Regions from separate parts of the Paenibacillus sp. FSL R5-0923 genome, predicted to be linked through region 4. Evidence: predicted binding sites of a transcription regulator. Region 4 holds the regulator's gene; each other region holds the start of a gene.

Region 1 (3,204 bases), 1.7 Mb from region 4:
CAATGGCCACATCAGTGCACTACCCGTTGCATTAATAAGACTAGCAATTAAAAATATCTTAACTTCTTTAGGATAATTCTGTAAAAACTTCATAAGTAGTGTACATCCCCTGTAATATATGTGTCATTATTCCATCCAGTATTATCCCAAAACAGGGTTCAGGGCAAGCAGACGCATTGACGTGCTATCGTGATAAAGTCTCAGTATACTTTACCTCTTATTTAGGACTAACTTCTACCGTAGCTGAGAAAAAAGTAGCACCTTTCACGTCCGCAGTCCTCCCTATTTCTGCTATCTATTTATATTTTATAGTTGCCGCTGTCGTCCGTAAAGTAGACTAAACAATAATGAAGTGTTTCGTTATTACAAAGTCGGGGTAATAGAGCCTAGAAACACTCCCCCTTTTAAAATTCGCTGTGCATCCGAATTCGTTCCCCCGAGCTCGGATACATCACGGCGGATTTTATTTGTCTATACAGCAAAAAGCACCCCTCAACTATTCTAAGGAGTGCTCTATAAGATAGGTTTAGGCGTGTTTTTTTACACCGCTGCCGGACATGCTGTCCACGGACTGAATAGATGCAGGCTCTTTGCGCAGGTAAGCCATCCAATAAGCTGCCGCAACAAAGATCGCACCGCCCGTCAAGTTTCCTAGCCATACCGGAACAAAATTGTTGAAGTACTCTCCCCATGAAAAATAACCTTCAAAAATAGCTGCCGGAATTAAGAACATGTTGGCTACAACGTGCTGGAAGCCGATAGCTACAAAAGCCATCGTTGGGAACCAGATACCGAGGATTTTGCCACTGAAGTTATCTGCTCCATAGGAGAGCCATACCGCCAAAGCTACAAGCCAGTTACAACCGATACCGGAAACAAATGCCGGCAAGAAGTCTGCCTCAAGCTTATGTCCTGCCATCTCCACTAATTTTTCCAAATACACACCGTCAGAGGTTAAACCAACCACGTGACCGAAAAAGTAAGCTACAAACAAAGCTCCCGCTAGATTGCTCAGGGTAATCAATACGAGATTCTTAACCACTTCCCAGAAGGATATCTTCTTCGCCATAAAAGCAAGTGGCACAGCCATCATATTGCCTGTCAGCAGTTCTCCCCCTGCAAGCAGTACTAGAATCAATCCAACAGGGAAGACAGCTGCCCCAATAAAGTTAGCGATGGATCCCCATTCATGTGGTGCGCCAGCAATGACGCGAATATCCAGTAAAAATCCGAGCGCGATAAACGCTCCTCCCAAAAAGCCCAGAATTAGTACGGTGCTTAAAGGATTGTGCGCCTTTTTTATGCCGTTCTCGACCGTGACTGCGGCAATCTGCTGCGGTTTATTATAAGCCATGATTCCTATCCCCTTCATCTATTTACTTAAAATTTGTTCCTTTACGACCATTGTAGCGTGTCATAAAACACATTAACGTGATAATTATCACTTAATGAAAAACTAAGTGAAACTTTTCACTGACATGTCAAATTTAACGAAGCGCATCCATAATTACAATTGTAAGAATAGGCTCCATATTATTTTAAAGGTAAATAGTACCAGCATCAATCACAAAAAACCGGAGCCATATATGGCTCCGGTTTACCCAACTTTATTGTTCACATGCAATTAAATTATACGGTTACTGCCTCTTTGCTTGGTACTGATGCCGGTAGCGATTCGAGGCCTACTGTATTCAGGAAGTTCCAAGGCTTGTTGTAATGAGGTTGGAAGAAGAAATCGATAAAGGCAAGCTGATCGATTGTCATTTTATTTTGAATACATACAGATACTGTATTGATCGATTGCGTCAAATCCGTCTTGGACAAGATTTGCGCTCCGAGAATGCGGCGTGTGGCGCGATCAAATACCACTTTTAATTGCACCTGCTCGAAGGTTGGCATAAATTCTGGACGGTAGTTGTCAATAATCATGGTAGTTTCTACGTCCATTCCTTCAGCCTTAGCCCCTTCTTCAGTAAGACCGGTAGCAGCGATATTATCTTCATAAATCTTAATGCCCGAAGTCCCTTGAGTACCCATATAAGGAATCGTCTCTTTCACTAAGTTACGTGCGACCAAAGTGCCCATCCGTACGGCATTGGTTGCCAGTGGAATATAAGCGTGCTTACCTGTAGGGTTGTAATGAATCGCGCAGCTGTCACCAGCGGCATACACATCTGGGCAACTAGTCTGCATATAATCATTAACCAGAATTGCGCCATTTGGCAGCATATCCACTTGACCTTTTAACAGCTCAGTATTCGGACGGAAGCCGATGCAGAGAATTACAAGATCCGCCTCATGCTCCCCTTCGCTTGTGATAACCTTGGTAACTTTACCACCTTCACCAGCAAAAGAACTTACCTTCTCATTCAGCGCTAATTTAATACCATGATCCTTAAAGGATTGTTCGATCGGCGCAGTAAACTCTGGGTCCAAATATTTATTCAAAATACGATCTTCACCATCAATCAGCGTAACTTGCTTTCCGTTCATTTGGAAGGCTTCCACCAACTCAACGCCGATATATCCAGCGCCTACGACTGTGATTTTATTCGCTTGTTTAGCTTTTTCTATAATGGTATTGGAATGATCATAGTTCTTGCAAAGCAAGACGCCTTCCAGCTCAATCCCTTCGAGCTTTGGTACAATCGGCCATGATCCCGTAGTCATAATCAGCTTATCGTAGGTATCGTCAAACTCCTGTCCGGTTACCAAATTGCGAACACGCAATGTTTTGGACTTCGTATCCACAACGGTCACTTCATGACGCATGTTGGTTTTTACACCAAGCTCAGCAAGCTTCTCAGGGGAAGAATAGAACAGCCCGTGTGGGTCCTTGACCACTCCACCTACGTATAAAGCAATTCCACAAGATAAGAAAGAAATATTATCATTACGCTCATAAACCGTAATCTCGGCTTCCGGGTGAAGCTTGGCAGTATTTACAATTGCGGCAGTTCCGGCATGTGTACATCCAATGACAGCTACTTTCATTATTTTCTTCCTCCTTCAAATGGACAACCTGGTTATATATTCGAATTGCTTGACTGACCAAATTAGATATCTGATCACCGATAAGTTAGTTGTGATTTATTTCACTTTATAAACTGATTATATTGTGATATTTATCACATTACAAGTCTTTTCGCCTATATTCTCAGATTGTTCACAATTTTAAGCATTTTCCGTCACTGCTGCAGATTG
Region 2 (3,204 bases), on a different contig from region 4:
CTATAACCTCTCGGGCGCTGTAGACGTGAAGGGCATTGAGGGCATACAAGTAAAGGTTGACGAGGAAACGAAAAAAGTAACGATTGATGGATTGCTGATGAATGGCGTCCTTACAAATGTGAAGTTGAAGGTGCTTGATCCGAAAGGCAAGGTTCAAATCGAAGATGAGACGAAGAGTACAGTCGCGGGAAGCTTCCAATTCACATTCAAACTTACGGGTAATTTAAAGGGAACCAATGAGGCGTATCTATCGACTGGCTATATGAGCGAGCCTGTAAAAGTGACCTTTGAATACTCAAAAGAAAACCCGGGTAAAGGTCACGATAAGTAATGGAGAAATAATCCATCCAAGCAGCAATAGGACCCGCGCTGAAACTTCCTGTACCGGTTATCGAATTATCTGTCCGAGTAAGACTAATAACCGAAGTGAAAACGTTTGAGGCGTAACATAACAAGCCGATTAGGTACCAGACCACGGGGTCTATACCTAATCGGCTTGTTTCTATGTAGACGTGACAAATAGAGGATTAGATTATATCAAGATATTATTCAGGTTTTAGTGGGATTGTATTATGTATTGTATAATAGAACGACTGCCTCAACAGGTATTTATAACATAAAACATAGGAGGATACATGTCCTGGAGCAAATTGAAGCAACAACTGGAGAGTTTTCTCTGTCCTGCGTTATACGGCAGGGTTGAATATCGCGCAAGTAGTTACCGTTATTTACCTGATAAATCAGGGAATTGTTATATTTCGGTAGATAAAAAGAACGTACTTAATATGAATGATAGAACTAGCTCAATTAGATGGTATCAGACGGAGCAGGAGATTAAGAATGATTCAGATCTTCAAATTCCTATCAACCATGAAGAAATTGAAGCGGTTAGAAAAGATAGCAAGGGGATCATCCCGGAGGATCGTTTAATAGTCATTGCAAGAAGCAGAAAAATATCAGAGGTTGCAAAGGAGCTTTTGTCAGCACAGGCATCATTAAGTAAATCGAATTTTATTGTTATAGCTACTAAGTATTTATCTATTTCCATTGAGGAGAGCTTAGAAAGCGACGATATCTTATTGAATATTCTAGCTTTAGTGGACAGACGAGTTGGGAAAAAGCGAATTTTAAACATGAGCGAGAAGATGAAGTTAAAGCATCCAAGTGTGCAATATTTTTATGAACTAAGGCGTAGTATATTATAAAAATAAATAACTTCATTGAATATTCAAGAAACACTCTCTACAAAAATCCCTAATTCTACGTGACTTCTTCCCACCATAACAATAGCCATGATAATGAGAGGGATGTTTGCATATGGTGCATATGGAATCGGAGAGTGTCGCTCTACTGGTAAGGAAGGATACAGTGTTATAAAATCCTTATATTTATTGGACTTTACGGACAAGTATGAGGAAAAATCTTTGTTTAAGAGATGGCATCATTGCCGTCTCTTTTTTGTTTCTTTTGTCACTTTTTTAGCATTGCTCTGACTCTGGTTCCCTCTACGGCATCCTACGATCACAAGCATGAAAGACTGCACGAAAATTAACGTTGATGCTTATGTTTAACCCCTCTCTGCTCTGCTAGGTGACGGGAATCATAGACGTACTTACGTGATGTTGCTACGATGTTTCATGGAAATTAAGTGAAAGTGATCACAAGAAATTACAGAAGGAGTTATTTATCGTGAAAAGAATCGTAACACTAAGCACCCGCAAACTGATGGATACCGCAAAACACGGCGGATGCGGCGCATGCCAGACATCTTGCCAGTCCGCTTGCAAAACTTCCTGCGGCGTTGCAAACCAGAAGTGTGAAAATGCAATGAACAGATAGGATTCGGAATTTTACCGCCCATTGCTCTGCTGATGGGCGGCTATTTTTAAGAAATGGATACTATCCCTAAAGGATGGCAAAGCCGTTTCTACTTGTGTGCAAAAGGAGCTTGATTAGTAAGTATGATTCATCAATATAAACTAAACGGATACAATATCGTGCTCGATACCTACAGTGGCTCGGTGCATGTTGTTGATGACCTAGCATATGAAATTATAGCGGATTATGAGAAAACTTCTGCCGAAAAAATCGTGACAACGCTGTTGGATAAATATAAAGATGATTCCAGCATTTCCGAGAGCGACATTCGAGAAACCATCGCGGATATCGAGGCGCTTAAAAATGATGGTCAGCTTTTTACAAAAGATGAGTATGAGAACCTCTCGCTCGATTTAAAAAAACGAAAAACTTATGTTAAGGCACTCTGCCTCAATGTTGCGCATACCTGTAATTTGTCATGCGACTATTGCTTCGCTAGCCAAGGGAAATACAACGGAGATCGGGCAATCATGAGCTATGAGGTTGGACAAAAAGCTATCGATTACCTGCTTGAAAATTCGGGTCATCATCGAAACCTGGACATCGACTTTTTCGGCGGGGAACCGCTTTTGGCCTGGAAAGTTGTTAAACAGATCGTAGCTTATGCAAGAAGCAAGGAACAAGAATACAAAAAAAAGTTCCGGTTCACCTTTACGACGAACGGAATGCTGCTGAACGATGAGGTCACTGAGTTTTTAAATCAGGAAATGTACAATGTCGTATTAAGCCTGGATGGAAGAAAAGAGGTTCATGACCGACTTCGCCAAACGGTTAACGGAAAAGGCAGCTACGATCATATTGTTCCGAAGTTCAAGGAATTCGTTCGTAAGCGCGGGGACCAAGAGTACTATGTTCGAGGAACTTACACTCGTAACAATGTCGATTTCACCAACGATATATTTCATATCGCAGACCTTGGTTTTGACAAGATCTCGATGGAACCAGTCATCTGTGATCCAAAGGAACCTTATGCACTTACCGAGGAGGACCTGCCGGAGATCTACAACCAGTACGAAATTCTCGCCAAGGAAATGATTGGACGTGATGAGCAGGGCAAGGGGTTTACCTTTTATCACTACATGCTTGACCTCTCGGAAGGACCTTGCATCCAGAAGAGAATTACTGGCTGTGGTTCAGGAACCGAATATCTTGCTGTCACCCCTTGGGGAGAGCTTTTTCCTTGTCACCAGTTCGTCGGGGATGAAGAATACAGCATGGGAAACCTCTGGGATGGCATCACAAAACCTGAGCTGCAATGTCAATTCCAAGAGAGCAACTGCTACTCGAAGCCGGAATGCAAGGACTGCTGGGCTAAACTCTACTGCA
Region 3 (3,204 bases), 2.1 Mb from region 4:
GGGAGCAAGAGGTCATTCAGACCGATGCAGCAATTAATGAAGGCAATAGCGGCGGGGCGCTTGTGGATCTGGATGGTAAAGTCATCGGTATTAACACGATGAAAATCTCCGATGCAGGTGTAGAAGGGCTGGGTTTTGCTATTCCAGCTAACCATGTGATAGATACCGCTAATGAACTGGCTGAGAAAGGGCGGATTGCCCGTTCCTACTTAGGCGTATATTCGGTAGATTTAAACAATCCTTACATTCCTCTCGCAGAGGACCAACGCAAGGAACTGAACCTACCGAACAATGTTAAGGATGGGGTTGTCGTTCTGGATGCTGTTGGACCTGCACAAGAAGCGGGAATACAGTTCAATGATGTAATTACGAAATTTAATGATGAACCGATTACATCCACGCTTTCCCTTCGCAAGTATTTATATAATCAGACGAAGATTGGTGAGGATCTGAAGATTACCTATTATCGAAATGGGAAAGTCAATCAGACTACAGTAAAACTTCTTGAAAAACCAGAGGAATAATATGCTGGAAGTCGGCATATAATGATATAGCAGTAATGACAAGTAGAGCGGACTACCCCTTCGGTTGAGAAGGTAGAGCTTCCTGAAATAGCGATACTCTGTATCGCTATCGGGGATCTATTTCTTCTAAATTTTTGATAAATATGGCAATTATAAGCTGATTTAATCAATTTTGGGCTGACTGGCAACCCTTACATTGGAAGGTAATACTTATTAGGGTAGAAACGGATATATACGGATGCCAGCTTGCCTTTGCTAATCAGGTGTGGTAATATGATATCAATCATACATTTAGTCCCTAATTTTCGCATTGAAAAGGGCTGTTATATTCGGTAATACAACCTTTTTCAATGTGTGAATTTTTTCTTTGTTTGAAGATAAAAAGAACATATTAATTTAAATTTGTGGAGGTAACACACATGCAAACAGGTACAGTTAAATGGTTCAACGCAGAAAAAGGATTCGGATTTATCGAAGTTGAAGGCGGAAGCGACGTATTCGTTCACTTCAGCGCAATCACTGGCGACGGCTTCAAAACTTTGGACGAAGGCCAACGCGTTGAATTCAACGTTGTTCAAGGCAACCGTGGACCACAAGCCGAAAACGTTGTAAAACTGTAATAATAGAAGAAACCGTCCCAGCTTGTGAAAGTTGGGACGGTCTTTTTATATCTAGTTAGTCACTATTGACTTACAGGATGGGAGGAACGGCAATGAACTACCGGAAGAAACCTTTGGAAGAAATACCGGAAGAAAATACCGCGATTTGGGCGTGTACCAATGATGGATGCAACGGATGGATGAGGGATAATTTCGCATTTGAACATGCGCCTTCTTGCCGTCTATGTGACTCTCCAATGGTTCGCAGCACGAAGATGCTACCACAATTGCTTAATTCGAATGGCGATCTCAAATCGCTGAAGAAGGGTATTTCCATTACCTAACCAATGCCTTTATGAGTCAAGCTTGTTATAGAGCAGTGAACAACTTCAAGACGGTCAAACCGTCTTATTTTTTTTGCTTTTTTTAAGGTAAATTGTGATTTTTGTCACAAATCATTTGAATTTCACCGTTAAAAGTACCCCTTTGTGTGACATTTATCACAAAATGACGTCTAAATTTTTGACACAATATAATTAACGAAAAGGGGAGAAGGAAGGGAAAAATATGGATACAGTAATGCTGTCGCGTATACAATTTGCGTCGACGACAATATTCCACTATTTCTTTGTACCGGTATCAATCGGACTAGCGCTCTTGATTGCGATCATGGAGACCATGTACGTTAGAAAAGGCAATGAAGAGTACAAAAGAATGGCACAGTTCTGGGGAAAGCTGTTTCTCATCAACTTTGCAGTAGGGGTAGTTACAGGTATTTTGCAGGAATTTCAGTTCGGGATGAACTGGTCTGATTATTCACGTTTTGTGGGTGATGTCTTCGGGGCTCCGCTTGCAGTTGAAGCATTGGCAGCCTTTTTTCTGGAGTCTACTTTTATTGGGATCTGGATATTCGGCTGGGACAAAGTGTCCAAAAGAGTGCACTTGTTATCCATCTGGCTGGTAGCATTCGGTACGATGTTATCCGCTTTTTGGATTCTGGCAGCGAACTCCTTTATGCAGCATCCTGTGGGCTTTGCGATAAATAATGGACGGGCAGAAATGAATGATTTCTTCGCGCTCATTACGAACGGACAATTGCTGGTTGAATTCCCGCACACGGTTCTTGCTGCGTATGCAACAGGCGCCTTCCTCGTAACGGGTATTAGTGCGTATAAGATATTGAAGAAACAAGATGTATCTTTCTTTAAGAAATCTTTTCAAATTGCAGCAATCGTAGGTATCATTTCTTCTATTGGTGTAGCCGTGGCAGGCCATGCGCAAGCACAGTATTTGGTTGAGACTCAACCTATGAAGATGGCGGCTTCCGAAGGACTGTGGGGTAAGAGTGGTGACCCGGCGCCTTGGACCGTATGGGCAAATATTGATCCTGAGAAGCAAGAAAGTACTGGAGAATTTCAAATTCCGTATATGCTGAGCTTCCTTTCATACAGTAAATTTTCCGGTGAAGTTAAAGGTATGCTTGAGCTGCAAGCTGAGTATGAGCAAACCTATGGCCCCGGCGACTATATCCCGCCTGTACGTACGACATTCTGGAGTTTCCGGATCATGGTTCTAGCAGGAACATTGATGATTGTACTGGGTATGTACGCAATGTATTTAATGTGGCGCAAAAAGATGGACCGTCCAAATACTTGGTTTATGCGGTTTATGTTATGGGGAATATTGCTTCCTCCAATCGCGAATACAGCGGGTTGGGTCATGACCGAATTCGGGCGTCAGCCATGGACGGTATTCGGACTGATGACAACGGAAGACAGTGTGTCGCCTAATATTACGAGTGGTCAGGTTCTATTCTCTGTTATTTCTTTTACAGCGATTTACGCCATTCTCGGATTAGTTCTAATTGGTTTGTTTATGAAAGTGATTAAAAAAGGTCCTTATGCGATGGATAACGATCACGGGGATTCGCATGATCCATATAACGAGGAGGGCGCCCAATGATGTCTCTTAATGAATTGTGGTTTGTGCTCATTGCAGTTCTGTTTATAGGGTTCTTCTTCCTGGAGGGTTTCGATTTCGGCGTAGGGATGGAAACACAAATTCTCGCTAAGAATGATACA
Region 4 (3,204 bases):
TTCAATGATCTAATTATCAGAAACACAAAAGGCTGTAACTTTGCAATCGCAGAAAGTCACAGCCTTTCAGTTATTCGTTATGATCTTAGACTATCGTTTAAGCAGTCCATCAAATGATTCTTGCGCCTTACGACGGATTGCTTCCTCATCTAGCGTTATACATTCTCCATGTTTTACAACCTGTTTACCATTCACCCATACATGCTCAACGTCCTTGGCGCTGGCAGAGTATACAGCATGAGACAACAGATCTGTGTGTGGTAGCAAATGCGGCTGGTCTATATCAATCGCGATAAAGTCCGCTTTCATGCCAACAGCGAGTCTACCCACATCATTTAAAAAGATAGACTTTGCGCCATACTCTGTAGCTATACGCAGCGCTTCCGGAGCTGGGACAGCCGTCGGATCACCACTTACACCTTTATGGATGAGGGCTGCAAGACGCATCTCTTCAAACATATCCAGGTTATTATTGCTTGCCGCACCATCTGTACCCAGTGACACCTTCACACCAGCCTTTAGAAGATCCGTAACCCGAGCCACTCCACTAGCCAGTTTCAGATTACTTCCTGGGTTATGAGACACGCCTACATCATGACGAGCCAGTATCTCGATCTCTTCATCATTCAAATGAACGCCATGTGCAACAATAGACGGACGTGTGAACATTCCAAGCTTCTCTAAATGCGCTACAGGCCGAAGTCCGTAATCCACCACATTCTGCTCCACTTCGCGTTTGGTCTCGGACATATGGGTATGCATCGGTAAATCCAAATCATGTGCCGCTTGTACAAACTTAACAAAGAAGTCCGGTGGGCAAGTATATGGGGCGTGTGGCGAGATCATCGTCGTAATTCTACCATCAGCCTTACCATGCCAATTTCGTGCAAAAGAAATCGCTTCCGCAAGCTTGTGATTTTGTACTTCCTCTGGGCATAATCCGATTACGCCTCTCATCAGTACGGAACGGATGCCTGATAATTCGACTACCTCTGCTACTCGATCCATATGATCATACATATCCAAGAAGGTTGTAGTACCACCTTTTAGCATTTCCAGTACCGACAAGGAGGTTCCCCAGTATACATCTTCTCCAGTGAATTTCGCTTCCATCGGCCACATCTTCTCTTGAAGCCACACCTGAAGTGCTAAATCATCTCCATAACCACGAAGCAATGACATTGCGGCATGGCCATGTGTGTTTACCAGACCTGGCATAAACAGCAGACGACTGCCATCAACAACTTGCACATCATCTTCCATTAAAGGCTCTTCTTTTCCTATGTAAGTGATCAAATCATCTTCAATAGTCATGTATCCGCTCAGAACCGGCTCATCTGTTCCCGAAATAAGAAAACGCCCGCCCTTAATAATCGTTTTACTGCTCTTCATTTCCGGTTTCTTCCTTTCCGTCTTTCAAATAATAAGCAAGGCTTTGCAAATCCGTTGTAAAATCGGCAGCATGAACACGGATATTCGATGGTGTTTTTAGAATCACTGGTGCAAAATTCAAAATCGCCTCAATGCCAGACTCAATGAGAATATCTGCTACATTCTGCGCTTCTGAATCAGGCACAGTAATTATCCCAATTCGAATACCTTGCTCACGAACCGTCTGACCAAGCTCCTCCATCGGTTGAACGGTAAGAGAGTTGATTTTCCGCCCCACCTTAGGTGCATAGGAGTCAAATATAGCGGTAATCTTCATAGTATCTTTCAGATAAGCATTGTAATTAGATAATGCATGTCCAAGGTTACCAGCACCTACTAAAGCCACATTCAATTGTTGATCCAGCTTCAGAATATGACGGATTTTTTCAATAAGATAAGTTACGTCATACCCGATACCTTTTCTACCAAAGTCTCCAAAATAAGCTAAATCTTTACGAATTTGAGCAGGATTTAAATCAAGTTTTTGTCCTAGTTCTTGTGAGGAAACGGTTAATATTTCACGTTTCTGGAGATCATTCAAGAAACGCAAGTACACAGGAAGTCTGCGAACAACGGCTTCTGATATTTTATCCGATTTCATAATTTACCTCCTAATTTAAGTGATATTCTGTTCAAATCCTATCGAAATATCTGCACCTCGTCTCAAGGAAGAGCGGTATTCTTATACCGCCCTTCCTTGTAGAGTGATTAATAAGATCGATGACGTTCTTTTCAAGAAACGCCTCCGTCTTCCAACCACTCCGCTATACGAGGAACCATTTGATCCGTAAGCATATGCTCCATTTTCGGGCCAGGCAACGAATAGAGGAAATACTTCCCATAGTGAGATTCGATCACCCTTGTGTCATACACAATAACAATACCCCGATCTTGCGCTGTCCGTACCAGCCTCCCAAATCCTTGCTTGAAGCGAATAACCGCCTGAGGAACAGACAACTTCATGAACGGATTCTTTTTCTGGGCTTGTAATAACTCAGACTTCGCTTCCGCTAGAGGGTGGTTTGGCGGTTGAAATGGGAGCCTCACGATGGCCAAGCATGTTAATGCTTCACCTGGAATATCTACACCCTCCCAAAAGCTGCTTGTTCCTAATAGTACAGAAGCTGCACTGTCCTGAAAACGGCGGATCAGCTTGCTACGGCTGCCCCCCTCCACGCCTTGACCTAGCACCGTGATCTCTTGTGAGGCTAGAGCCTCTTTCAGAGGATCGTAAACCTGGCGTAGCATCTTGTAAGAAGTAAACAGGACAAGCATCCGCCCACGTGTTGTAATAGCTGCTTCTGCTAGTGACTGTACGAGTGTATCGACAAATCGGGCATCGCCTACACTCCCCTTCACACTAGGGAAATCCCGCGGAATAACTAACAGCGCCTGCTCCCGATACTTAAAGGGAGAAGGCAGGAGTGACGTCATCAGACGCCCCTCTTCCGCAGCTTCATTAAGTCCGAGATTATCAATCATAAACTGGAAAGATTTATCGACAGAGAGTGTCGCCGAAGTTAGCACGATACTTTTCTTCTTGTCGAAAAACAGCTCCTTAAGCTGAGTACTAACATCAACAGGAACGGCATACAGCTGTAGCGATTTACTGCGATAATTTCCATTCGCCTCCAGCCAATATACTACATTCTCATCATTTAATCCCATAAAAAACCGTACTTGCTCACGTATCGAAGCTAAATCCTTAAATAAGCCGCTAATATCGGTAACTAGACTATCTGAGGAAGATTGACCTTCTTGATCTCGCATCTC

The links. Region 4 encodes Rex, which represses fermentation and respiration genes when NADH is low (regulators of the CRP and FNR family bind a similar motif). Its sites were predicted from a motif close to TTGTGAAATATTTCACAA; they were not measured.
Region 1: MKX35_RS05105 (formate/nitrite transporter family protein) is a predicted target of Rex. The motif match lies at 1,459-1,476, and genes of this name have one in related genera.
Region 2: scfA (six-cysteine ranthipeptide SCIFF) is a predicted target of Rex. The motif match lies at 1,647-1,664, and genes of this name have one in related genera.
Region 3: MKX35_RS03595 (cytochrome ubiquinol oxidase subunit I) is a predicted target of Rex. The motif match lies at 1,560-1,577, and genes of this name have one in related genera.

What each region holds. Positions count from the first base shown of each region.
Region 1 covers NZ_JBBPAT010000001.1:1,149,950-1,153,153, reverse strand. The annotation lists gene MKX35_RS05110 (MFS transporter) at 1-93, opposite strand, end outside; gene MKX35_RS05105 (formate/nitrite transporter family protein) at 527-1,354, opposite strand; gene MKX35_RS05100 (FAD-dependent oxidoreductase) at 1,630-2,994, opposite strand.
Region 2 covers NZ_JBBPAT010000002.1:20,158-23,361, forward strand. The annotation lists gene MKX35_RS25205 (DUF4855 domain-containing protein) at 1-331, shown strand, start outside; gene MKX35_RS25210 (SF0329 family protein) at 636-1,205, shown strand; gene scfA (six-cysteine ranthipeptide SCIFF) at 1,690-1,839, shown strand; gene scfB (thioether cross-link-forming SCIFF peptide maturase) at 1,962-3,204, shown strand, end outside.
Region 3 covers NZ_JBBPAT010000001.1:799,087-802,290, forward strand. The annotation lists gene MKX35_RS03580 (S1C family serine protease) at 1-524, shown strand, start outside; gene MKX35_RS03585 (cold-shock protein) at 944-1,144, shown strand; gene MKX35_RS03590 (cold-shock protein) at 1,237-1,467, shown strand; gene MKX35_RS03595 (cytochrome ubiquinol oxidase subunit I) at 1,691-3,085, shown strand; gene cydB (cytochrome d ubiquinol oxidase subunit II) at 3,082-3,204, shown strand, end outside.
Region 4 covers NZ_JBBPAT010000001.1:2,898,407-2,901,610, reverse strand. The annotation lists gene MKX35_RS12905 (amidohydrolase) at 91-1,392, opposite strand; gene MKX35_RS12900 (redox-sensing transcriptional repressor Rex) at 1,379-2,032, opposite strand; gene dinG (ATP-dependent DNA helicase DinG) at 2,164-3,204, opposite strand, start outside.